Regions from separate parts of the Kitasatospora sp. NBC_01302 genome, predicted to be linked through region 1. Evidence: riboswitches for the same ligand, from Rfam matches in the RefSeq annotation. Region 1 holds a riboswitch; each other region holds the start of a gene.

Region 1 (4,335 bases):
AACCCGCTCCACCGTCCACGGCTACCCCCGCCAGGGCCGTAACCGGGAGCTCAAGAAGGCGATCGAGGGCTACTGGAAGGGCACGGTCACCGCCGAAGCCCTGCTGGCCACCGCCGCCGACCTGCGCCGGGAGAACTGGCGGCAGCTCACCGAGGCCGGTATCGCCCAGGTGCCCACCGGTGATTTCTCGCTCTACGACCACGTGCTGGACACCACCGTCGCCGTCGGGGCGATCCCGGCCCGCCACCGCGCCGCCGTCGACGCCGACCCGCTGGACGGGTACTTCGCGATGGCCCGCGGCACCCAGGACGTCGCGCCGCTGGAGATGACCAAGTGGTTCGACACCAACTACCACTACCTGGTGCCCGAACTCGGCCCCGACACCACCTTCGCGGCGAACCCCGCCAAGGCCGTCGCCGAGTTGCGCGAGGCGCTGGCGCTCGGCCACGACGCCCGCCCGGTGCTGGTCGGCCCGGTCACCTACCTGCTGCTGGCCAAGCCGGCGCCCGGGGTGGCCGAGGACTTCCAGCCGATCACCCTGCTGGACCGGCTGCTGCCGGTCTACGCCGACCTGCTGGCGCAGCTGCGCGCCGCCGGTGCCGCGTGGGTGCAACTGGACGAGCCCGCGCTGGTGCAGGACCGCACCCCGGCCGAGCTGAACGCCGCCGCCCGCGCCTACCGTGACCTCGGTGCCCTGACCGACCGGCCGAAGCTGCTGGTCGCCAGCTACTTCGACCGCCTGGGCGAGGCGCTGCCGGTGCTCGCCAAGGCCCCGGTGGAGGGCCTGGCCCTGGACTTCACCGGGCCCGCCGCCGCCAACCTGGACGGCCTCGCCGCCGTCGGCGGGCTGCCCGGCAAGCGGCTGGTCGCCGGTGTGGTCGACGGCCGCAACATCTGGATCAACGACCTGGGGAAGTCGCTGGCCACCCTGGCGACCCTGCTCGGGCTGGCCGGTACCGTGGACGTCGCACCGTCCTGCTCGCTGCTGCACGTCCCGCTGGACGCCGCCGCCGAACGCGAGGTCGACCCGCAGATCCTGCGCTGGCTGGCCTTCGCCAAGCAGAAGGCCACCGAGGTGGCGCTGCTGGCCCGCGGTCTGCGCGAGGGCACCGGCTCGATCAGCGCCGAACTGTCCGCCAACCGCGCCGATCTGGCCTCGCGCGCCGCCTCGCCGATCACCCGGGACCCGGCCGTGCGCGCCCGCACCGCGGCCGTCACCGAGGCCGACGCCCGCCGGGCCCAGGCGTACCCGCAGCGGGCCGCCGCCCAGCGCGCCCGGCTCGGCCTGCCGCTGCTGCCGACCACCACCATCGGCTCGTTCCCGCAGACCACCGAGCTGCGGGTCGCCCGCGCCGACCTGACCGCGCGGCGGATCGACGAGGCCGCCTACCGCGAGCGCATCGAGGCCGAGGTGCGCGAGGTGATCGCCTACCAGGAGAAGGCGGGTCTGGACGTGCTGGTGCACGGCGAGCCCGAACGCAACGACATGGTGCAGTACTTCGCCGAGCAGCTCACCGGCTACCTGGCCACCCGGCACGGCTGGGTACAGTCCTACGGCACCCGCTACGTGCGCCCGCCGGTGCTGGCCGGCGACATCTCCCGCCCGCACCCGATGACCACCGACTGGTTCGGCTACGCGCAGAGCCTGACGGACCGTCCGGTCAAGGGCATGCTCACCGGCCCGGTCACCATGCTCGCCTGGTCCTTCGTCCGCGACGACCAGCCGCTCGCGGACACCGCGTTCCAGGTGGCACTCGCCCTGCGCGACGAGGTGCGCGACCTGGAGGCCGCCGGTGCGGCCGTGGTCCAGGTCGACGAGCCGGCGCTGCGCGAGACGCTGCCGCTGCGCGCCGCCGACCGCCCCGCCTACCTGGACTGGGCCACGGCCGCGTTCCGGCTCGCGACCTCCGGGGTGCGGGCCGACACCCAGATCCACACCCACATGTGCTACGCCGAGTTCGGCGCGATCATGACGGCCATCGACGAGCTGGACGCCGACGTCATCTCGCTGGAGGCGGCCCGCTCGCACATGGAGGTGGCCGGAGAGCTGGCCGGGGCCGGCTACCCGCGCGAGGTCGGCCCGGGCGTGTGGGACATCCACTCGCCTCGGGTGCCGAGCACCGAGGAGGCCGTCGAGCTGCTGCGCGCCGGGCTCGCGGCGATCCCCGCCGAGCGGCTCTGGGTCAACCCCGACTGCGGCCTGAAGACCCGCGGTTGGCCCGAGACCCGGGCCTCGCTGGAGAGCCTGGTCGGCGCCGCCCGCCGCCTGCGGGAGGAACTCGCCGGCTGAGGTGCCGGCGTGGGATGAGAGGGGTGGGCGCAGACCACCTGCTGCGCCCACCCCGGTGGCCGACGCCGGCCACGTGACCTTGCCCGCATTGTGCCCCGGGAGCATCGGCGGCCATTGACGGCCCCTTTCCCGGGCCTTTACCCTACGGTGAGTAGTGATGGCGTAAGGAAGCTGGTGGAACTCCAGCACGGTCGCGCCACTGTGAGCGAGGCGCCTGCGGGCGGCTCGTGAGTCAGATACGACGCCATCACGGTCTGCCCCATCGAAGAGCGGGACGCACGATCCCCTGAAGGAGGCTCAACTGTGAGCACCAGTCTGCCCGGGCCCACCGCCCTGCCCGTCCCGGTCGTCGTTCCTGCGGCCAGGGCCGCCGCCTGGCTCGTCGTCAGCGCGCTGATCGCGCTGGCCGTCTACTACTTCATCGGCGTCGACCAGGGCGCCTACTCCGTGTTCGGCACGGACATGCACATCCACGAGTTCGTGCACGACTCCCGCCACTTCCTCGGCTTCCCCTGCCACTGACCACCGGAAGCAGCGAACAACCCGACATGGAAAAAAGACTCGTCCTGCGCGGCGTCATCGCCGGCGCAGTGGCCGGCCTGCTCGCGTTCGTCTTCGCCCGGATCTTCGCCGAGCCGCAGATCCGGACGGCGATCGACTACGAGAGCGGGCGCGACGCCGCCCAAGGGGCCCTCGACAAGGCTGCCGGACTGCCCATGGACATGGGCGGCCCGGACATCTTCAGCCGCACCGTTCAGGCCAACATCGGCATCGGTGTCGGCATGATCCTCTTCGGTGCGGCGATGGGCGCGCTCTTCGCCGTCGCCTACGCCATCTGTCTGGGACGCACCGGCCGGCTCCGGCCGCGCCCGCTCGCGATGCTGGTGGCGCTGGGCGGATTCCTCGGCATCTACTTCGTGCCGTTCATCAAGTACCCGGCCAACCCGCCCTCGATCGGTCACCCCGACACCATCCGTGACCGCGGCAACCTCTACCTGGCGATGGTGGCCTGCTCGGTGCTCTTCCTGGTGCTCGCGGTCGTTCTCGGCAAGCGCCTCCAGGCCCGGTTCGGCAACTGGAACGCCACCCTGCTGGCGGCCGGCGCCTACGTCGTGGTGATCGGCACGATCATGGCCGTCCTCCCGTCGCTCGGCGAACTGGCCGACAATGTGCAGGAGTTCGGTCACCATGCGACCGAGACCCCGCTGCCGCTGACCGACCCGCAGGGCGCCATCGTCTACCCGGGCTTCCCGGCGGACACCCTCTTCGACTTCCGCTTCCTGTCCGTGGCCGCCCAGCTCCTGCTGTGGGCCACCCTCGGACTGGTCTTCGGACCGATGGCCGAGCGGCTGCTCGACCCCGAGGCGCGCAAGGCCGCTGCGGGTGCGGGTGCGGGTGCGGGTGCGGGTGATGGGGCCGGGACCGCGCCGGTCGTCGCCGCATGACCCGGCAGCTCCCCGGGGCCGCGATGCCGCAACGGCTCGCGGCCTTCGGGCCGTTCTTCGCCATCGACTGCCACGACGACGGACCGGTCCTGCCGCCGTGGCGGCCGATGGCCGAACTGCTCGACGATACAGCCGTGTTGCGGGAGCGCGTGGCCGGCGTCCGCACCTACCTGGCGGCGGCCGGCGGTCAGCCGCTGGAAGCGGTGGAGGAGCGGGTGGCCGCCTCGGTGACCCACCTCGGCCTGGCCGCCAGACTCGTCTCGCCGGCCTTCGCCGTCGCCGTCCTCGACGGGGCGGTGCTCCGGCACGGCCTGCGCGAGGCCCGCTGGCAGCCGGTGCCCGGCGGCATGTTCCCGCTCTCGTTGCCGCAGCAGGTCCTTGAACCCGTCGCCGACCGGGTCGAACTCGCCGACCGGTTGGGCGCGGACCTGCTCGACGGCCCGGTCCGGGAGTTGAGCGAGGCGCTCGGCGCCGGGTTCGGCGTCTCGGCGCGGATCCTGCACGGCAACGTGGCCTCCGCCGTCAACGGCGCCGCCGCGGCCATCGCCCGCTCGGCCCCTCAACTGGCGCCGGGCGCGCGCGAACTGGTCGCTCAGCTGC
Region 2 (8,959 bases), 5.2 Mb from region 1:
CAAGTACTTCGGGGTCGCGGCGGAGGGCGCGCCGGACTCGATGCAGTCGGTGCAGGACTACACCAACCTGGTGGGCAAGAAGCCGAACCTGGTCGAGTTCTACTCCGCCTGGGGCGACCCGTTCGACGGCGGCGGCTCGGCCAACGCCTGGAACTCCGGCGCGCTGCCGTTCATGTCCTGGGAGCCGAAGACCGTCTCGCTGGCCGACATAGCGGCCGGCAAGAGCGACGACTACATCCGCCAGGTCGCCACCGCGATACGGCAGACCAACCGGCCGCTCGCGCTCAGCTTCGGCCACGAGATGAACGGCGACTGGTCGCCGTGGGGCAACAAGCACGCGACCCCGGCCGACTTCGTCGCGGCCTGGCGGCACATCCACGACATCTTCCAGAACGTCGGCGCCACCTCGGTGATCTGGGTCTGGAGCCCGAACCAGACCAACATCGCGCACAACCCGCTGCAGCCGTACTGGCCGGGCGACGGCTACGTCGACTGGGTCGGGGTGATCGGCTACTACGGCCAGAGCAACCTGCACACCTTCAAGACGCTCTTCGAACCGACCCTGGACGAGATCCGGGTGTTCACCGCCAAGCCGTTCCTGATCGCCGAGACCGCCTCCTCCCCCGGCCCCGGCAAGGGGGACGACATCGACGACCTGTTCAGCACCGTCGAGGCGCGCAGCGACATCCTCGGGTTCGTCTGGTTCAACTTCCACAAGAACGTCGCCGGCGAGACCAACTGGCGGGTCGACAGCAGCCCGCAGGCCCAGGACGCCTTCCGGCACGACGCCGCCGACCCGCGCTTCGGATTCGACGTGCGCCAGCCCTGATGGACACGACCATGAAGACCACCGAACCCATCGAACCCACCGGGTCCGCCAGGTCCACCGATCCCGGTGAGCCCGACAACCCCGGCGACCCCGGCGACCCGCCCGGGCCCGTCGACAGCGGGCCCGCCGAGCCCGAGGGGGCCGCGGCCCGGCCCGACCGCGGCTACCAGCTGCCGACACCGCAGGACGCCGCCTGGTCCGTCGACTCGCGGCGGGCCAGCCGGATCAGCCGACTGCTGCTGCTCGGCATCCTGGCGATCCAGGGCGGCCTGTCGCTGCGGATGCACGGGCGCGCCTTCGAGGACGAGGCGCTCTACATCGCGGCCGGCCACCTGGAGCTGCACCACCTGCTGCACGGTGCGCCGATCCCGTCCGACTTCAACGGCTTCTTCTCCGGCTACCCGCTGCTCTACCCGGTGCTGGCCGGCGCGGTCGACTCGTTCGCCGGCCTGACCGGCGTGCGGCTGGTCAGCCTGGCCATGATGCTCGGCACCACCGGGCTGCTGTTCGGCATGACCCGGCGGATGTTCAACGACCGGGCCGCGCTGGGCGCCGCCGCGCTCTTCTCGGTGGTGCAGTCGACGATCTTCCTCGGCTACTTCGCCACCTTCGACGCAGCCGCGCTCTTCCTCCTCGCGGTGGCCGCCTGGACCGTGGTGCGGACCACCGGCAAGCACCCGGCGACCATCCTGCTGGCCGTGGTGCCGGCGGTCCTGGCGATGGCCGTCAAGTACGCGGCCGGCCTGTTCCTGCCCACCCTGCTGGTGCTCGCCGTGCTCTCCGGCGCGCGGTTCACGCGGCACCAGGCGCTGGCCCGCGGGCTCTGCTTCGGGCTCGGCACCGGCACGGTGCTGGGGGTCGTGGCGTACTTCTCGGGTGCGATCAGCGGCCTCAGCCAGACCACCACGGCCCGCGCGCACGGCACGTCCTCGCCGCTGTCGCTCTTCGAACTGTCCGGCCAGTGGGGCGGGCTGGTCTTCCTGACCGCGGTGGGCGGTGCGATCGCCTACGTCCGCCGTTCCCGGATGGGCGAGATGCCCTGGTCCCCGAACGACACCCCGGGGCGGGTCCGGCGCATCCTGCTCGGCGTGACGCTCTGCGGCTCCGCCCTGCTCGCCCCGGCCTACCAGTCGTACCTGCAGACCGACACCTCGCTCTTCAAGCACGTCGGCTTCGGCCTGTTCTTCGCCGCCCCGATGGCCGGGCTCGGCCTGTCCCGCCTGGTCGGCCCGCACTTCCGGCAGCCGCAGCTCGGCATCATGCTCTACGTGCTGGTGCTGGTCCTCGGCATGGTCCAGGCCCACCACGAGTTCACGCCGCCGGACTCCACCCGGATGGCCGAGGAGGTCCAGCGCCTGACGGTGCCGAACGGGCACTACCTCGCCGAGGAGTACGAGATCCCGGCGTACTACCTGCGCAGGACCACCAGTTGGGACCAGTGGCAGTCCACCTTCGCGATCGACTACGTGGGCAAGGACCACAAGCACCACTACGGGAACGACGGGTTCAGCACCGCGGTCAAGGACGGCTACTTCAACGTCATCGTGCTGACCGGGAACGTCACGCCGGACGCCGACGCCGCCGTCACCGAGGCACTGCAGGGCAGCTCCGCCTACCGACTGGTCGCGACCCTGCCGTTCCACACCCAGTACGGCGACAGCACCTACCGGATCTGGACCCGGCAGTGATCCCCCGCAGCCGACCGGCTTCCGACGGCCCCGGCACCCGACGCCCCCGTCCGACCCCCCGTCCGACCCCGCAGCCATCCCCCCAGCCATCCCCCAGCGGAGACTCCCCCATGAGCCTGGACGAGGCCCCGGCCGCCGACCTGGCAGCCGTCCCCGAGCGGGATCCGGACGCCGCCGCGGCACCCCCCGCGGGCGGGCGGCGCGCCAGGCGCCAGGCCGAGCGTGCCGAGCGCGCCGACCGCACCGGCGGGCCGCTCGCCGCCCTGCTGCTGCTCGGACTGCCGGCCGCCACCGCACTGGTGCTCTGCCTGCACGACATCGGCAAGCGGCAGATGTGGCGGGACGAGCACGCCAGCTGGTGGGCGTCCACCCTGTCGATCGGCGACCTCAGCAAGCTGATCCACAACGTGGACATCGTGCTGCTGCCCTACTACCTGTTCCTGCACGGCTGGATCGACCTGTTCGGCGACTCGCCCACCGCGCTGCGGGTCCCGTCCGCGATCGCGATGGCGATGGCGGCGGGGTGGCTGGCGCTGCTCGGCCGCCGGCTCTTCACGCCCGCCACCGGGCTGCTGGCCGGCCTCCTGCTGGCGGTCCTGCCCGGCGCCGTCCGGTACGGCCAGGAGGCCCGTCCCTACGCCTTCGCGGTGCTGGTCGCCATCGCCTCCACCCACCTGCTCGTCCGCGCCCTGGAGCGCCCCTCGCTGAAGGCATGGGCGGGCTACGCGGCGACCGTCCCGCTGCTCGGCTGGACCCACCTGGTGACCCTCTCGGTGCTGGCCGGCCACCTGGCCGCCGTGCTCACCGGCACCCGCAAGGCCGACCTGGTCCCCCGCTGGGCCTTCACCGCCGCCGTGCTGGCCGGCGGCTCGCTGACGGTCCCGATGGTGCTGCAGGGTCAGGCGCAGAGCGCCCAGATCGCCTGGAACAGGACCGGGCTCACCGACCTCAGGAACTACCCGGACACGCTCTTCCTGTCCTGGCACGTCGGGCTCGCGGTGCTGGCCGTGGGTCTGCTGGGGCTGCTGGCGGCCCGTCGGCACGCCGCCCTGCTCGCGGCCTGGGCGCTGCTGCCGCCGCTGGTGACCTTCGCCACCGCGAGCTGGCTGCACCTCTTCCTCAACCGCTACCTGCTCTTCACCCTGCCGGCCTGGGCGCTGCTGGCCGCCGCCGCGGTCTGCCGCATCGCCGGGCCGCTCACTCGCGAGGCCCGCCCCGCACTGCCGCGCCGGCTGCTCAGCTGGGTGCTGGTCGCCGCCGCGGTCGCCGGACTCGGCTGGACGGCCTGGCCCGGGATCCGGGCGACCCATCAGGACCTTGCGGGCGAGCCGGACTACGACCAGCTCACCCGGATCATGCTGCACGACCAGCAGCCCGGCGACGGCATCGTCTACAGCGGGATCCTGCAGGAGCGGATGTCGATGGCCTACGAGCTGCGCGACGTCAGGACCGCCCCGAAGGATATCCTGCTGCAGAAGTCGGCCGCCGTCACCGGCCTCTACTCGGCCCAGGAGTGCGACGACCCGGACGCCTGCGCGGCCAACACCAACCGGATCTGGCTGGTGTCCACCGGCACCGGAGCCGACCCGCTGGCCGCGCTCCCGCCGCAGACCGCCGAGGTGCTCCGCAGCCAGTTCCAGGCCACCCGGACCGACGCCCTCCCCTGGGTCAAGCTGGTCCTGCTGAGCCGGGTCCACCCCTCCCGCCGGGCCTCGGTGGCGGACGACCTCGGCGACCACAACGTGCAGATGGCGCCTGGCACCAGCTGACATTGCGGCCATCTGGTGTCGGTTTCACCACTCCACGCGACACTACATATGGGGTTGCTCGAAGCGGCTACCACTACATGTATGCTCACTCTCGCTGTCGACGCAGGGGAATCCGGTGGAAGTCCGGGACTGCCCCGCAACGGTGAGCGGCTGCGCCCACGGGTGCCCGCGAGTCCGGTTACCTGCCGACGGTGTGCCACCGGGCTTCCCCGCAGACGCCTTCATGCACAGCTGTACCGTCCGGCCTCGCGGGCAGGCCAGGGTGGATGACGCGCGCCGGAAAGTTTCGGCGTGCTGTTCTGCCCTGCCGCGCGCGCGGGCCACGGACTCCGCCAGTCCGCCGCCGCCACAGGAGAGAGCGCCTTGACCGTCGTTGACTCAGTTACCCTGCCCTCACAGGGTTCTTCCCCCAGCCTCCGGCCTGGCGGTGCCTCCAACGACGCCCAGACCGACCCCGGGGCCGCGCTGCTTCGGCTGCTCACCGACCGAAGCACCGACCTCCCCCAGGTGGACCCCGGCCACGTCGCCGCCGCCGCGCTGCGCGGCCGTCACGCCGGTTCGGACTTCGCCGAACTGCGCGGGCTGGCCGTGGACGCCGCAGCCTCGATGATCGCCGAGGACCCCCAGTACTCGAAGCTGGCCGCCCGCCTGCTCGCCCAGGAGATCGCCGACGAGGCGATCGGCCAGGGCGCCCTGTCCTTCGCCGCCTCGATCGCGGTGGGCCACACCGAGGGCCTGATCGGCGACAGCACCGCCGCCTTCGTGGCCAAGCACGCCGAGGCCCTGGACGCGCTGATCGACACCCGCGGCGACGACCGGTTCGAGTACTTCGGCCTGCGCACCGTGCAGTCCCGCTACCTGCTGCGCCACCCGATCACCCGCAAGGTGATCGAGACCCCGCAGCACTTCCTGCTCCGCGTCGCCTGCGGCCTGGCGGTCGGCGACGACGAGCAGTCGGTGCGCGAGGTGGCCGAGCTCTACGCCCTGATGAGCGCGCTCTCCTACCTGCCCTCCTCGCCCACCCTGTTCAACTCCGGCACCCGTCACCCGCAGATGTCCAGCTGCTACCTGCTGGACTCGCCGCTGGACAACCTGGACTCGATCTACTCCCGGTACGCCCAGATCGCCCGGCTGTCCAAGCACGCCGGCGGCATCGGCCTGTCCTACTCCCGGATCCGCTCGCGCGGCAGCCTGATCCGCGGCACCAACGGCAAGTCCAACGGCATCGTGCCGTTCCTGCGCACCCTGGACTCCTCGGTCGCCGCCGTCAACCAGGGCGGCCGTCGCAAGGGCGCGGCCTGCGTGTACCTGGAGACCTGGCACGCGGACATCGAGGAGTTCCTGGAGCTGCGGGACAACACCGGTGAGGAGGCCCGCCGCACCCACAACCTCAACCTGGCGCACTGGATCCCGGACGAGTTCATGCGCCGGGTCAACGCCAACGCCGACTGGTCGCTCTTCTCCCCCGCCGACGTCCCCGAGCTGGTCGACCTGTGGGGCGCGGAGTTCGACGAGGCGTACCTGAAGGCCGAGGCCCAGGGCAAGGCCGTGCGGACCATCCCGGCCCAGACCCTGTACGCCCGGATGATGCGCACCCTGGCGCAGACCGGCAACGGCTGGATGACCTTCAAGGACGCCTCCAACCGGGCGGCCAACCAGACCGCGCTGCCCGGCCGCACGGTGCACTCCTCCAACCTGTGCACCGAGATCCTGGAGGTCACCGACGACTCCGAGACCGCGGTCTGCAACCTGGGCTCGGTCAACCTCGGTGCCCACGTGGCCGACGGCGCCACCGCCGGCGACCTGCTGAACGCGATGGACTGGGCGCGCCTGGACGCCACCGTGCGCACCGCGGTGACCTTCCTGGACCGCGTGGTGGACATCAACTTCTACCCGACCACCGAGGCCGGCGCCTCCAACTCGCGCTGGCGCCCGGTGGGCCTGGGCGTGATGGGCCTGCAGGACGTCTTCTTCAAGCTGCACCTGGACTTCGACTCCGCCGAGGCCAAGCAGCTCTCCACGCTGATCGCCGAGCGCATCATGCTCACCGCCTACGAGCGCTCCAGCGAGCTGGCCGAGAGCTTCGGGCAGCACCCGGCCTACGCCGAGACCCGCGCCGCCCGCGGCGAGCTGCACATCGACCACTTCGCCACGGCGCCGCACTGGCAGGACCGCTGGGACGCGCTGCGCGCGAAGATCGCCGCCACCGGCCTGCGCAACTCGCTGCTGCTGGCGATCGCCCCGACCGCCACCATCGCCTCGATCGCGGGCGTGTACGAGTGCATCGAGCCGCAGGTCTCCAACCTCTTCAAGCGCGAGACCCTCTCCGGCGAGTTCCTCCAGGTCAACCCCTACCTGGTGCGCGAGCTCAAGGAGTTGGGCGTCTGGGACCAGCAGACCCGCGACGCGCTGCGCGACGCCAACGGCTCGGTCCAGGAGCTGGGCTGGCTGCCCGCCGAGCTGCGCTCGCGCTACCGCACCGCCTGGGAGCTGCCGCAGCGCGCGCTGATCGATCTGGCCGCCGCGCGGCAGCCCTACATCGACCAGAGCCAGTCGCTGAACCTCTTCATGGCCGCACCGACCATCGGCAAGCTCAGCTCGATGTACGCCTACGCGTGGAAGGTGGGTCTGAAGACCACCTACTACCTGCGCTCGCGCCCGGCCACCCGGATCGCCCAGGCCGCCAGCGGCGCCGCCAAGACCGCGGTCCCGGTGCCCTCCCCCACCATGACCGCTGAGGAGCAGGCCGCCGCCATCGCCTGCTCCCTGGAGAACCCCGAGTCCTGCGAGGCCTGCCAGTGACCACCCCCGCGCGCGACAAGATGCTGCTCGACCCCGGCTTCGAGCTGACCCTGCGTCCGATGCGCTACCCGTCGTTCTACGACCGGTACCGCGACGCGATCAAGAACACCTGGACCGTCGAGGAGGTGGACCTGCACTCCGACGTCGCCGACCTCGCCAAGCTGAGCGAGGGCGAGCGGCACATGATCGGCCGTCTGGTCGCCTTCTTCGCCACCGGTGACTCGATCGTCGCCAACAACGTGGTGCTGAGCCTCTACAAGCACATCAACTCGCCCGAGGCGCGGCTCTACCTGTCCCGGCAGCTCTTCGAGGAGGCCGTGCACGTCCAGTTCTACCTGACGCTGCTCGACACCTACCTGCCCGACCCCGAGGACCGCAACGCGGCCTTCGCCGCGGTGGAGAACATCCCCTCCATCCACCAGAAGGCCCAGTTCTGCTTCAAGTACATGAACGCGGTCGACCACATCGACTCGCTGCAGACCAAGGCGGACCGCCGGGCCTTCCTGCTCAACCTGATCTGCTTCGCGGCCTGCGTCGAGGGGCTGTTCTTCTACGGCGCCTTCGCCTACGTGTACTGGTTCCGCAGCCGCGGCCTGCTGCACGGCCTGGCCACCGGCACCAACTGGGTCTTCCGCGACGAGTCCATGCACATGGACTTCGCCTTCTCGGTGGTGGACACGGTCCGCGAGGAGGAGCCCGACCTCTTCGACGACGAGATGGCCAAGCAGGTCACCGAGATGCTGGAGGAGGCCGTCGAGGCCGAGCTCCAGTTCGCCCAGGACCTCTGCGGCGACGGCCTGCCGGGGATGAACACCACCTCCATGCGCGAGTACCTGCAGGCCGTCGCGGACCAGCGGCTGGCCCGCCTCGGGATGCCGATCCGCTACGGCTCGACCAACCCGTTCGGCTTCATGGAGCTGCAGAACGTGCAGGAGCTGACCAACTTCTTCGAGCGCCGGGTCTCCGCGTACCAGGTGGCGGTCGAGGGGTCGGTCGCCTTCGACGACGACTTCTAGGTCGTCCCGGCACCACGAACGCCCCCGGTCGGCAGCGGCCGACCGGGGGCGTTCGCGTTCTCCTGCCGCCGCCTCAGGAGGCGGCCATGTACGTCCCGCTGGACCAGGCCGAGCCACCCGTGGTGGGGCCGCCGCCCGGACGGTAGACGACGAAGTTGCCGTCGTTCTGCAGCGTCGCGTAGGAGCCTGCGGTGTAGGTGTTGCTGGCCCACAGGGCGCCGCCGGTGGACGGGCCGCCGCCGGCGCGGTAGAGGACGAGGTTGCCGTCGGTCTGCATGATCATGAAGGCGTTGGCGTTGCCCCAGCTGCTGGTGGACCACAGCGCCCTGCCGTCACTGTTGCGGTAGATCACCAGGTTGCCGTCCGGCTGCATCACGAGGCTGGTCAGCGTGCCCGCGGTCCAGTGGCCCGCGGTGAGCCAGTTGCCGCCGGTGAAGGTGGAGCCGATCGAGTTGGTGCCGCTGGCCCAGGCCGCGCCGCCCGTGGTGGGGCTGCCACCGGCGCGGTAGACGACGAAGTTGCCGTCGGCCTGGATCATCGCGTAGGAGCCGGCGCCGGCGGTGTAGGTGCCGCTGGACCAGGCCGCCGTTCCGTTGGGCCGGTAGACGACGAGGTTGCCGTCGGCCTGCATCAGCGCGTAGGCACCCGGGTTGCCACTGGTGCCGCTGCTCCACATGAGCGGTCCCTGGTTGCCGCCGAACACGGCGTAGGCGGCCAGGTTGCCGTCGGTCTGCATGACGATCTTCATGCTGGTGCTGGTGATGCTGTTGCCGGGGTCGAGCTGCTGCCCGGGCTGCATGACGTTGCCCGAGGCCTCCGAGTTGACGTTGACGTTGTCCAGGTCGACGCCCCCCG
Region 3 (8,959 bases), 2.0 Mb from region 1:
AGCGCCGGGTCCGGGTCGCTGACGGCCGTCTCGGCCGTCTCCGCGAACCGGTCGGTGACGTGCTCGGTGCTCGCCCGCCGCCGGCGGTGCGACAGGAAGGTGTGGAACAGCACCGTCTGCGCATAGCCCGCCGGGTTCTCCAGCCGGGATATCCGGCGCCACTTCCCGTAGATCCGCCCCAGCGCCTCCTGCGCGAGATCCTCGGCGAGATGCGCGTCACCACCGGTCAGCAGATACGCCGTGCGCACCAGCCGTCGCCCCATCGCGGCGGCGAACGCCCGGAATTCCAGCGGCTCCGGCGATCCGGAACCCGTCGTTGTGCGGTCCATACCCGTTCAACGCGCTGCCCCCGCCCCCGCGTCCCAGGACCTCAGCCGAGCTGCGAGGCAGCCATCGGCCGGGCGCGTTCGAGGAGGTCCCGGGCGCGTGGATTCCGGGCGTGCGGTCTGATGGCGGCCAGCATCGCTCGGAAGCGGTCGTCGGCCCGGCCGGACTGGACATGCGGGTAGTCGTCGAGTGCGAGGTGCCAGGTCTGGACGGCCTCTTCCAGCAGTCCGGCCTCCAGCTTCCATTCGGCGAGCATGGAGCGGTGCCGGACCCGGGCTCGGCGGTAGACGTGCGGCCTGACCTTCTCGGACTGCTCCAGCGCGCGGATCGCGCCTTCGCGGTCGCCGAGTTCGTAGTTCACCTGGGCCACGTGGTAGGCGAGTGAGGCGGGGTCGTAGGAGCCGTGGGCCTTCGCCTTGGACTCGGCCTGTTCCATCGCTGCCTCCGCCGCGTGAAGCATCGCCAGCGCTCCTCGCCGGTCGCCGATCCGGGCGAGCGCGTGTGCCTGTTGTCCGGCGAGGAACGCACGCATCCTCGGGCCCGCCTCTGGCGAAGCGGCTGACGCGGCGTCCGCGTACCGCAGGGCGGCCTGGCCGTGGCCGAGTTCGACGGCCTGCACACTCATCCCCCGAAGGACGGTGCAGTAGGTCAGGTGGTCGCCGGCGGCGCCGGCCAGTTCCAGCGCCTTCGTGTAGTAGTTCTGGCCGAGCATGTCCAGGCGCTCGTCGACGGCCATGTAGCCGGTCAGGTAGAGGTGGTCCGCGGCGGCGGACAGCATGGCCTTGCGGACGCCCTCCGAGGCAGTGGCCTGCAAGTGCGGGGCAACGTTGTTGACCATGAACGCGGCGGCCATCGGCCGGGCGGTCCGCCCGCCGAACTGGTCGTCCATCTCGCTGATGCGCTCGGTCATGGCCATCACCGCCTCGACCTCGGCCATGCCGATGCGGGTGTGCGGGTCGGTCCTGAGCTTGCCGAACCGTCCGACGACGTCCTGCCAGCCGGGGATGGTCAGGGCGACCGAGTACAGGCCCGCCCCGAGCACGCCCCTTCGCGATGGGTCCATGTCCATGCTCCCGAGGTCTCAGCGGGCCGCGGATCCTCCTGCTCACTCTGGCGGTCGTTGCTGCCCCCAGTCCAGCGCGCCCGCAGGACGAGTCGTCCGAGATGGCCTGGTTCACCCCGGACGAGGTGGACTGCCTGCCGATGGTGGCGAGCATCCGCAAGCGGGTGAACGACTGGCGGTGCGACCGGTTCCCCGTCATCCGCTGAGTCGACGCAGCTCGCGCGCCGCCAAAGTTGAGGTAGCCGACTTTGGCAGCGCGTCAGCGGTCACTCGTCGCCGCGCCAGCAGGCCAGCACCTGGGCGGCCTGCTCGCGAGGCGCGGGGAAGTACTCATCCACCGCGCGGGGCGGCCTCCGACCATTGCGGCTTACCGGGAGTAGGGGGTGGCCCCGGTGACGGTGCGAGTGGTGCCGTCGGTGAAGGTGAGGGTGGCCGAGTCGATGATGCGGCTTGGGCGAGTTGCCGGGCCGCCGGGCGGCGACAGCGGCGGCCGGGAGCTGTGCCGCATCGCGTGTCGCGGTGCGGCGCGCCCTCGCCGTCGTGGCCCCGGTTCGCCTGTTCAGCTGGCGGTGAGTTCGCGTCCGATGGGAAGTCCGATCACCCGCAGGGCCAGGTGGCCACCGCGTCCCGGAAGCCCCAGAGGCTGTCCAGGACGCGCAGGTGGATTCCGGTGGGTTCTACCCCGGCACGGCCGTCCTGTTTTTCCGCAGGATGGCGCGGACTTCGGTGGCCCGGCGGTGGACGTCGGCGGCCGGACGGGGTGGCGCCTCCCGGCGGTGGGGGCCGACGTGCTCCGGCTCTGGCGGGATTCGGTCCACCAACCGTCTGCGGGTGAAGGCACCGGCGCATTGCACGGCGGCGGGAAGGCCGTTCGTCATCGCATACCGGAACTGTTCGACCGTCACGTTGCGGGCGAACCAGCCCGCCGCCAGGGGTTCCAGCTCCTCGCACTCGCGAGCCGAGAGCATCATCCGCTTGTCCGCCGCGCCGAGGGAGGCGAGGGCGCGGTAGGCGATGGAGCGTGCGGGGGGCGTGGGGGCGGGGTCCGCGCTACCGCCGCCGGCGGTGGTGCGGCGGTCGGCGAGGAAGCGTTGCCACCACACCACCGGGCGGGCGGTGCGGGAGAAGTAGGTGCGCGAGACCCAGCGGGTGAGGCCCTCGCCGACCCGTTCGCGGATGCGCAGCAGGTGGCCGAGGTCGGCGAGTTTGCGCAGGGCGGAGCGGACGGCCTGTTGGCCGTAGCGGGGTTGTTCGCGGGCGAGGGTCTTGGTGTCGATCGCCGCGCCGTCGGGCAGACGGTCGATGTAGGCGGCGAGGTAGGCCTCGCGTTCGGGCAGGTGGGAGAAGTCCTGCTGGGTGCGGGGGCTTTGGGACGGCGCGGAACGCTTGCCGTAGCCGGGCGCGGCGGTAGGGTGGCAGACAGCCACTGGATCGACCTCGATCTCGATCAAGTTCGGTCAGACCCCCGTTCGGTGTTGGTAGCACCGGCGGGGGTCGTTTCTTTGCGCGAACCGTACACCGCGATCGCCAGACGTAGTCAAGTCGTGACGAGAAGTCATATTCATTGACCAGCAAAGGCATTGGGCGGGTGGGCGGGAGATGACCACCCACCGTTCCTCGGAGAGAGCGCTCGGATCCCGAACCCCGAAGCTCGGGTCACGTCACCCAGCGCGCGAACGTGTCCTGGGCCCGCAGCCGCCCTCGAAGCTCTACGGCCCGCCCTCGGTGCCTGATCGCCGCGCACGCCGCCGACATCGGTGCGACCTACGTCGACACCTACGGTCCCAGCGTCGGCCACGGGGTGTGCGCGCCCGAAGCGCAGAAGTGGATGTACGGGGTCAAGGACGACCTCACCGGCCAGGGCGACCAGACGGACCCCCCGGCCGGCCTGTGTACCGAGATCCCCGGCACCGGTGAGGCGTGCACCTTCGTGCACCCCAACGCGTCCGGGGCAGACAGCGAGGCCCGCCAGGTCCGGGCCGCCTTCGAGTAGCAGAGCGGCCCCGCCCGGCGCCCTGGGGGCCGGGCGGGGCCGTCGCAGTACGTCAGGCGCTGGTGGCCGCCGTGAAGCGGGCGGCGACGTCCTGCCAGTTGACGACGTCCCACAGGCGGGTCACGTAGTCGGGGCGGACGTTCTTGTACTGCAGGTAGTACGCGTGCTCCCAGGCGTCGAAGGCGAGCAGCGGGGTGGTGCCCTGGCCGACGTTGCCGTGGTGGTCGTAGACCTGCTCGACGATCAGGCGCTTGCCGAGCGGCTCCCAGGAGAGGATGCCCCAGCCGCTGCCCTGGACGCCGACGGTGGCGGCGGTGAGCTGCTTCTTGAACGCCTCGAAGCTGCCGAAGTGCTCGGTGATGCCGTCGGCGAGGGCGCCCTCGGGGCGGTCGCCGCCCTCCGGGGAGAGGTTCTGCCAGAAGAGCGAGTGCAGGACGTGGCCGGAGAGGTGGAAGGCCAGCGTCTTCTGCAGCCCGACCAGGCCGCCGAGCTGCTCCTTGTCGCGGGCCTCGGCGAGCTGCTCGATGGTGTCGTTGGCGCCCTTGACGTAGGCGGCGTGGTGCTTGGAGTGGTGCAGCTCCAGGATCTCGGCGGACATCGCCCGCTCCAGGGCGGAGTAGTCGTACGGCAGGTCGGGAAGCGAGTAGGTGCCCATCAGGACACGGCCCCTTTCATACGTGGATCACGCGGATGATCGTGCCGGCGAACACACTATTGCGCATCACTTGCAATAGCCACCACAGTGCATCAGCATGTCAGCTGTGGGGTCGGCCCGTCAGCCGACCTGGGCGCACTCCCCGCGGGCGTGTCCTTCCGACCGACGATCGTCTTCCCAACCGGCGCCCGCCGGGACGTCCGGCCGACCCCGCACCAATCCACGGCCCACCACCCGCCGTCCACCACCCGCCGTCCGCTGTCACGAGCCCCCCGCGCGCCCCCGGCACCCCCGTTCTAATTGCCACCGTATTGCAACTAGGATCAGGGTGCATCTAGGTTGTGCCGCTGTCACCACAAGCAGCAGGAGCACACCCATGACCACAGCCTCCAGTCCCGCCAAGACCGGCCCCGGCAGAACCAGCGGCGGCTGGCGGCAGGCCGCCGCCTCGATGAGCCGCCAGGAGTGGACCCGCCTGGCGGGCATGGCCGGCTTCATCCTGGCCCTGCACGTCGTCGGCTGGTTCACCCTGGTCGCGATCGTCGCCCCGCAGCACCTGAGCCTGGGCAGCAAGAGCTTCGGCATCGGCATCGGTGTCACCGCCTACACGCTCGGCATGCGGCACGCCTTCGACGCCGACCACATCGCCGCCATCGACAACACCACCCGCAAGCTGATGCACGAGGGCAAGCGACCGCTCTCGGTGGGCTTCTGGTTCTCGCTCGGCCACTCCTCGATCGTCTTCGGGCTGGCCTTCCTGCTCTCGCTCGGCGTCAAGGCGCTCGCCGGGCCGGTGGAGGACGACGGCTCCAAGCTGCACCAGGTCACCGGGCTGATCGGCACCACTGTCTCCGGCACGTTCCTCTACATCATCGCGGCGATCAACCTCGTCGTGCTGGCCGGCATCTGGAAGGTGTTCCGGAAGATGCGTTCGGGCCACTTCGACGAGGCGGCCCTGGAGGAGCAGCTGAACAACCGCGGCTTCATGAACCGGCTGCTCGGCCGGGTGATGAAGTCGATCACCAAGCCGTGGCAGATGTACCCGGTGGGACTGCTGTTCGGGCTCGGCTTCGACACCGCCACCGAGGTGGCACTGCTGGTGCTGGCAGGCTCCGGCGCCGCCTCCGGCCTGCCCTGGTACGCGATCCTGTGCCTGCCCGTGCTGTTCGCGGCCGGTATGTCGCTGCTGGACACCATCGACGGCTCGTTCATGAACTTCGCCTACGGCTGGGCGTTCTCCAAGCCGGTGCGCAAGGTCTACTACAACCTGACCATCACCGGCCTGTCGGTGGCCGTCGCGCTGATCATCGGCACCGTGGAGCTGCTCGGCCTGCTCGCCGACCAGCTCGACCTGCACGGGGCGTTCTGGGACTGGGTCAGCGGGATCGACATCAATCTGCTCGGCTTCCTGATCGTCGGGCTCTTCTTCGTCGTCTGGATCGCCGCGCTGGTGATCTGGAAGGTCGGGCGGATCGAGGAGAAGTGGTCGGCCAACGTGCCCGCCGCCGGGCCGGCCGCCGTGGAGGAGGTCTGATGCCCGCAGCGCCGACGCCCTCAGCGCCGGTGTCCGCAGCGCCAAGGCCGTCGGCGCCGGTGTCCACAGCGCCGGTATCCGCCTCCCCCGTGGTGCTGGGCATCGAGTCCTCCTGCGACGAGACCGGCGCCGGCCTGGTGCGCGACGGCGTGCTGCTCGGCCAGGCGGTGGCCTCCAGCATGGACGAGCACGCCCGGTTCGGCGGTGTGGTGCCGGAGATCGCCGCCCGCGCCCACGTCCAGGCGATGGCACCGGTGGTGCGCGAGGCGCTCGACCGCGCCGGCCTCACCCTGGCCGACGTCGGCGCGGTCGCCGTCACCACCGGCCCCGGCCTGTCCGGGGCGCTGCAGGTCGGGGTGGCCGCCGCCAAGGGCTACGCCTTCTCGCTGGGCGTGCCGCTGTACGGGGTGCACCACCTGGCGGGGCACGTGGCCGCCGCGACGCTGGACGGCGGGCCGCTGCCCGACCCGTGCGTGGTGCTGATCGTCTCCGGCGGCCACACCTCGCTGCTGCTGGTGCGCGACCTGGCCAAGGACCCGATCGTGCACCTCGGCGACACCCTGGACGACGCGGCCGGCGAGTGCTTCGACAAGGTGGCCCGGATCCTGGGCCTGCCCTACCCGGGCGGCCCGGCGATCGACCGCGCGGCCAAGGCGGGCGACCGGTCCGCCGTCCGCTTCCCGCGCCCGCTCAGCGGCCGGGCGGACCCGCCCTACGCCTTCTCCTTCTCCGGTCTCAAGACCGCCGCCGCCCGCTGGGTGGAGGCGCAGCGCGCGGGCGGGGCCGAGCCGCGGGTCGCCGACGCCGCCGCCGCGCTGCAGGAGGCGATCGCCGACACGCTGACCCGCAAGGCGGTGCGCGCCTGCCGCGACCACGCGATCGGCACCCTGGTGCTGGTCGGCGGGGTGGCCGCCAACTCGCGGGTCCGTGCGCTGGCCGAACGGCGCTGCGCGGCGGCGGGCATCGCGCTGCGGGTGCCGCCGGTGGGCCTGTGCACCGACAACGGCGCGATGGTCGCCGCCGTCGGCGACCTGCTGGTGCGGGCCGGGGCCGAACCCGCCCCCGCGGAGCTCTCGATCGACCCCTCGGCCCCGCTGGAGTTCGCGCGGCTGACCCCGACGGCACGGGAGCCGCAGCTCACCGGGTGAGGTGCGTCGCAGTCGGCCGGGCTTGTCGACATGACGACCCAGCACCTACGGTGTTGATCGCCGTGGTGTTCGGGAAGACCGGTGACGGACCCTCAACAGGGGTTCCAGACCGGAGCGGCCCTCGCCACTGTGATCGGGAAGTGTCCGCGTCGCGCCCGTCCACGACGGGCCGCCACCGGGCGCCGCAAGGCGCCCGGGAAGGCGAGCCGCGGACACGTTCGACCCGTCAGCCAGGAGACCGGCCACGGCACCTTACGAGAACTGTCCACGAGGTGCTGGAGAGGCGTTCCCTGCCATGAGTCTGCCCGAAAACCCCGTCATACCCGCCCCGGCCACGACAGCCCCGGCGACCACCACTCCCCCGCGCTGGCAGCGCGCCGACACGATCCGCACCTCCGGGCTGCTGGCGGTCATCGTGGCCATGCACGTGGTGGGCTTCGCCGTCCTGCTGGGCATGGTCGCCCCGCACCACTACCAGGTCGGCGGCCAGGTCTTCGGCCTCGGTCTGGGCGTCACCGCCTACACCCTCGGCATGCGGCACGCCTTCGACGCCGACCACATCGCCGCCATCGACAACACCACCCGCAAGCTGATGGCCGACGGCCAGCGCCCGGTCTCGGTCGGCTTCTGGTTCGCCATCGGCCACTCCTCCATCGTGATGGCGATGGCGGCGCTGATCGCGATGGGCGCCAAGATCGCGGGCACCCTGGTGGACGACAAGTCGGACGCCCATGTGACGCTCGGCGTGATCGGCACCAGCGTCTCCGGCAGCTTCCTCTACCTGATCGCCGCGCTCAACCTGGTCGCCCTCGTCGGCATCTACCGGGTCTTCAGGGCGATGCGGGCGGGCCAGTTCGACGAGCACGAGCTGGAGAAGCACCTGGCCAACCGCGGCTTCATGAACCGGATCCTGGGCCGGCTGACCAAGTCCATCAGCCGCCCCTGGCAGATGTACCCGGTCGGTGTGCTCTTCGGACTCGGCTTCGACACCGCCACCGAGGTGGCGCTGATGGTGATGGCGGGCTCCGGCGCCGCCGCTGGGCTGCCCTGGTACGCGATCCTGCTGCTGCCGCTGCTCTTCGCCTCGGGCATGAGCCTGTTCGACACCCTCGACGGCACCTTCATGAACTTCGCCTACCACTGGGCGTTCTCCAACCCGGTCCGCAAGGTGTACTACAACCTCACCATCACCGGGCTCTCGATCGCGGTGGCCTTCTTCATCGGCACCATCGAACTGGTCGGCGTGCTGCACGACCAGCTGGACCTCACCGACCCGGTCAGCGGCTGGATCTCCGGGATCGACCTCAACAACGTCGGCTTCGTGATCGTCGGCCTGTTCGTGGTGGTCTGGGCCTGCGCGCTGGGGTACTGGAAGTTCGCGGGGGTGGAGAAGCGCTGGGGCGGGGCCCCGGCCGCTGACTGAGCCTCACGGCCCTCCCGCCGCCGCCGTCCACCGACTCGGGTGTACGGTCGACCGGACGGCCCCGGGTGACCTCGGGGGACCGAGGAGCCAGGCGGGGGCCGGGCGGGAGGAACGATGCGGCGGCGCCATCTCCAGCGGCCGGAGCGTCAACGGCCGTGCCCGCGGTGGACGGTGGCGGCCGTCCTGTCGCTCGCGCTGCTGCTGACACCGCTGCTGGCCGGCTGCGGCGGCGGCTCGCACCCGCGGCCGACGCCGCCCACCCCGCCCGCGCCGACCCGCCCGGTCACCGGAATCGCCTACGGTGACCGGCTGGTCTGGATGTCGGACGCCGACCTGGCCGCCGCGCTCGACACCGCCGTGCAGGTCGGCGCCACCCTGGTGCGCGCCGACCTGTCCTGGGACGACATCCAGCACAACGGTCCGGGCGACTACGCCTGGCACCTGTTCGACCGGGTGGTCGCGGCGGCCGACGCACGCGGCCTGAGCGTGCTGCCGGTACTCACCGCCACCCCGCCGTGGGCCCGGTCGCCCGGCTGCACGGAACCGGCCTGCGGGCCGCACGACGCCGCCCGGTTCGCCGCCTTCGCCGCGGCCGCCGCCCAGCGCTACGCGCCGCGCGGAGTGCACGACTGGGAGCTGTGGAACGAACCCAACCTGACCACCTTCTGGGCGCCGGCGGCCGACCCGGCCGGCTACGCCGCCACCGTGAAGGCGGGCGCCGCCGCGCTGCACCACGCCGACCCGCACGCCTTCGTGGTGCTCGGCGGCCTGGCCCCCACCGACAGCGGGCACGGCGACCTGGCGCCGACCGCCTTC

Evidence for each region. Region 1 has a riboswitch for cobalamin ahead of OG294_RS02825 (CbtB domain-containing protein). Riboswitches for the same ligand answer to the same signal wherever they lie in the genome.
Region 2: linked by a shared signal. The riboswitch ahead of OG294_RS25510 (ribonucleoside-diphosphate reductase subunit alpha) and the one ahead of OG294_RS02825 (CbtB domain-containing protein) in region 1 are both predicted to bind cobalamin.
Region 3: linked by a shared signal. The riboswitch ahead of OG294_RS10775 (HoxN/HupN/NixA family nickel/cobalt transporter) and the one ahead of OG294_RS02825 (CbtB domain-containing protein) in region 1 are both predicted to bind cobalamin.

The regions. Positions count from the first base shown of each region.
Region 1 covers NZ_CP108404.1:585,400-589,734, reverse strand. The annotation lists gene metE (5-methyltetrahydropteroyltriglutamate--homocysteine S-methyltransferase) at 1-2,290, shown strand, start outside; cobalamin riboswitch at 2,432-2,553, shown strand; gene OG294_RS02825 (CbtB domain-containing protein) at 2,594-2,812, shown strand; gene OG294_RS02820 (CbtA family protein) at 2,839-3,735, shown strand; gene OG294_RS02815 ((2Fe-2S)-binding protein) at 3,732-4,335, shown strand, end outside.
Region 2 covers NZ_CP108404.1:5,806,311-5,815,269, reverse strand. The annotation lists gene OG294_RS25525 (glycoside hydrolase family 26 protein) at 1-829, shown strand, start outside; gene OG294_RS25520 (ArnT family glycosyltransferase) at 841-2,517, shown strand; gene OG294_RS25515 (glycosyltransferase family 39 protein) at 2,628-4,286, shown strand; cobalamin riboswitch at 4,362-4,490, shown strand; gene OG294_RS25510 (ribonucleoside-diphosphate reductase subunit alpha) at 4,752-7,088, shown strand; gene OG294_RS25505 (ribonucleotide-diphosphate reductase subunit beta) at 7,109-8,104, shown strand; gene OG294_RS25500 (glycoside hydrolase domain-containing protein) at 8,178-8,959, opposite strand, start outside.
Region 3 covers NZ_CP108404.1:2,554,201-2,563,159, forward strand. The annotation lists gene OG294_RS10740 (SigE family RNA polymerase sigma factor) at 1-329, opposite strand, end outside; gene OG294_RS10745 (tetratricopeptide repeat protein) at 371-1,396, opposite strand; gene OG294_RS10750 (hypothetical protein) at 2,068-2,841, opposite strand; gene OG294_RS10755 (hypothetical protein) at 3,069-3,383, shown strand; gene OG294_RS10760 (superoxide dismutase) at 3,436-4,038, opposite strand; gene OG294_RS10765 (HoxN/HupN/NixA family nickel/cobalt transporter) at 4,415-5,572, shown strand; gene tsaD (tRNA (adenosine(37)-N6)-threonylcarbamoyltransferase complex transferase subunit TsaD) at 5,632-6,720, shown strand; cobalamin riboswitch at 6,767-6,981, shown strand; gene OG294_RS10775 (HoxN/HupN/NixA family nickel/cobalt transporter) at 7,016-8,143, shown strand; partial or broken gene OG294_RS10780 (cellulase family glycosylhydrolase) at 8,462-8,959, shown strand, end outside.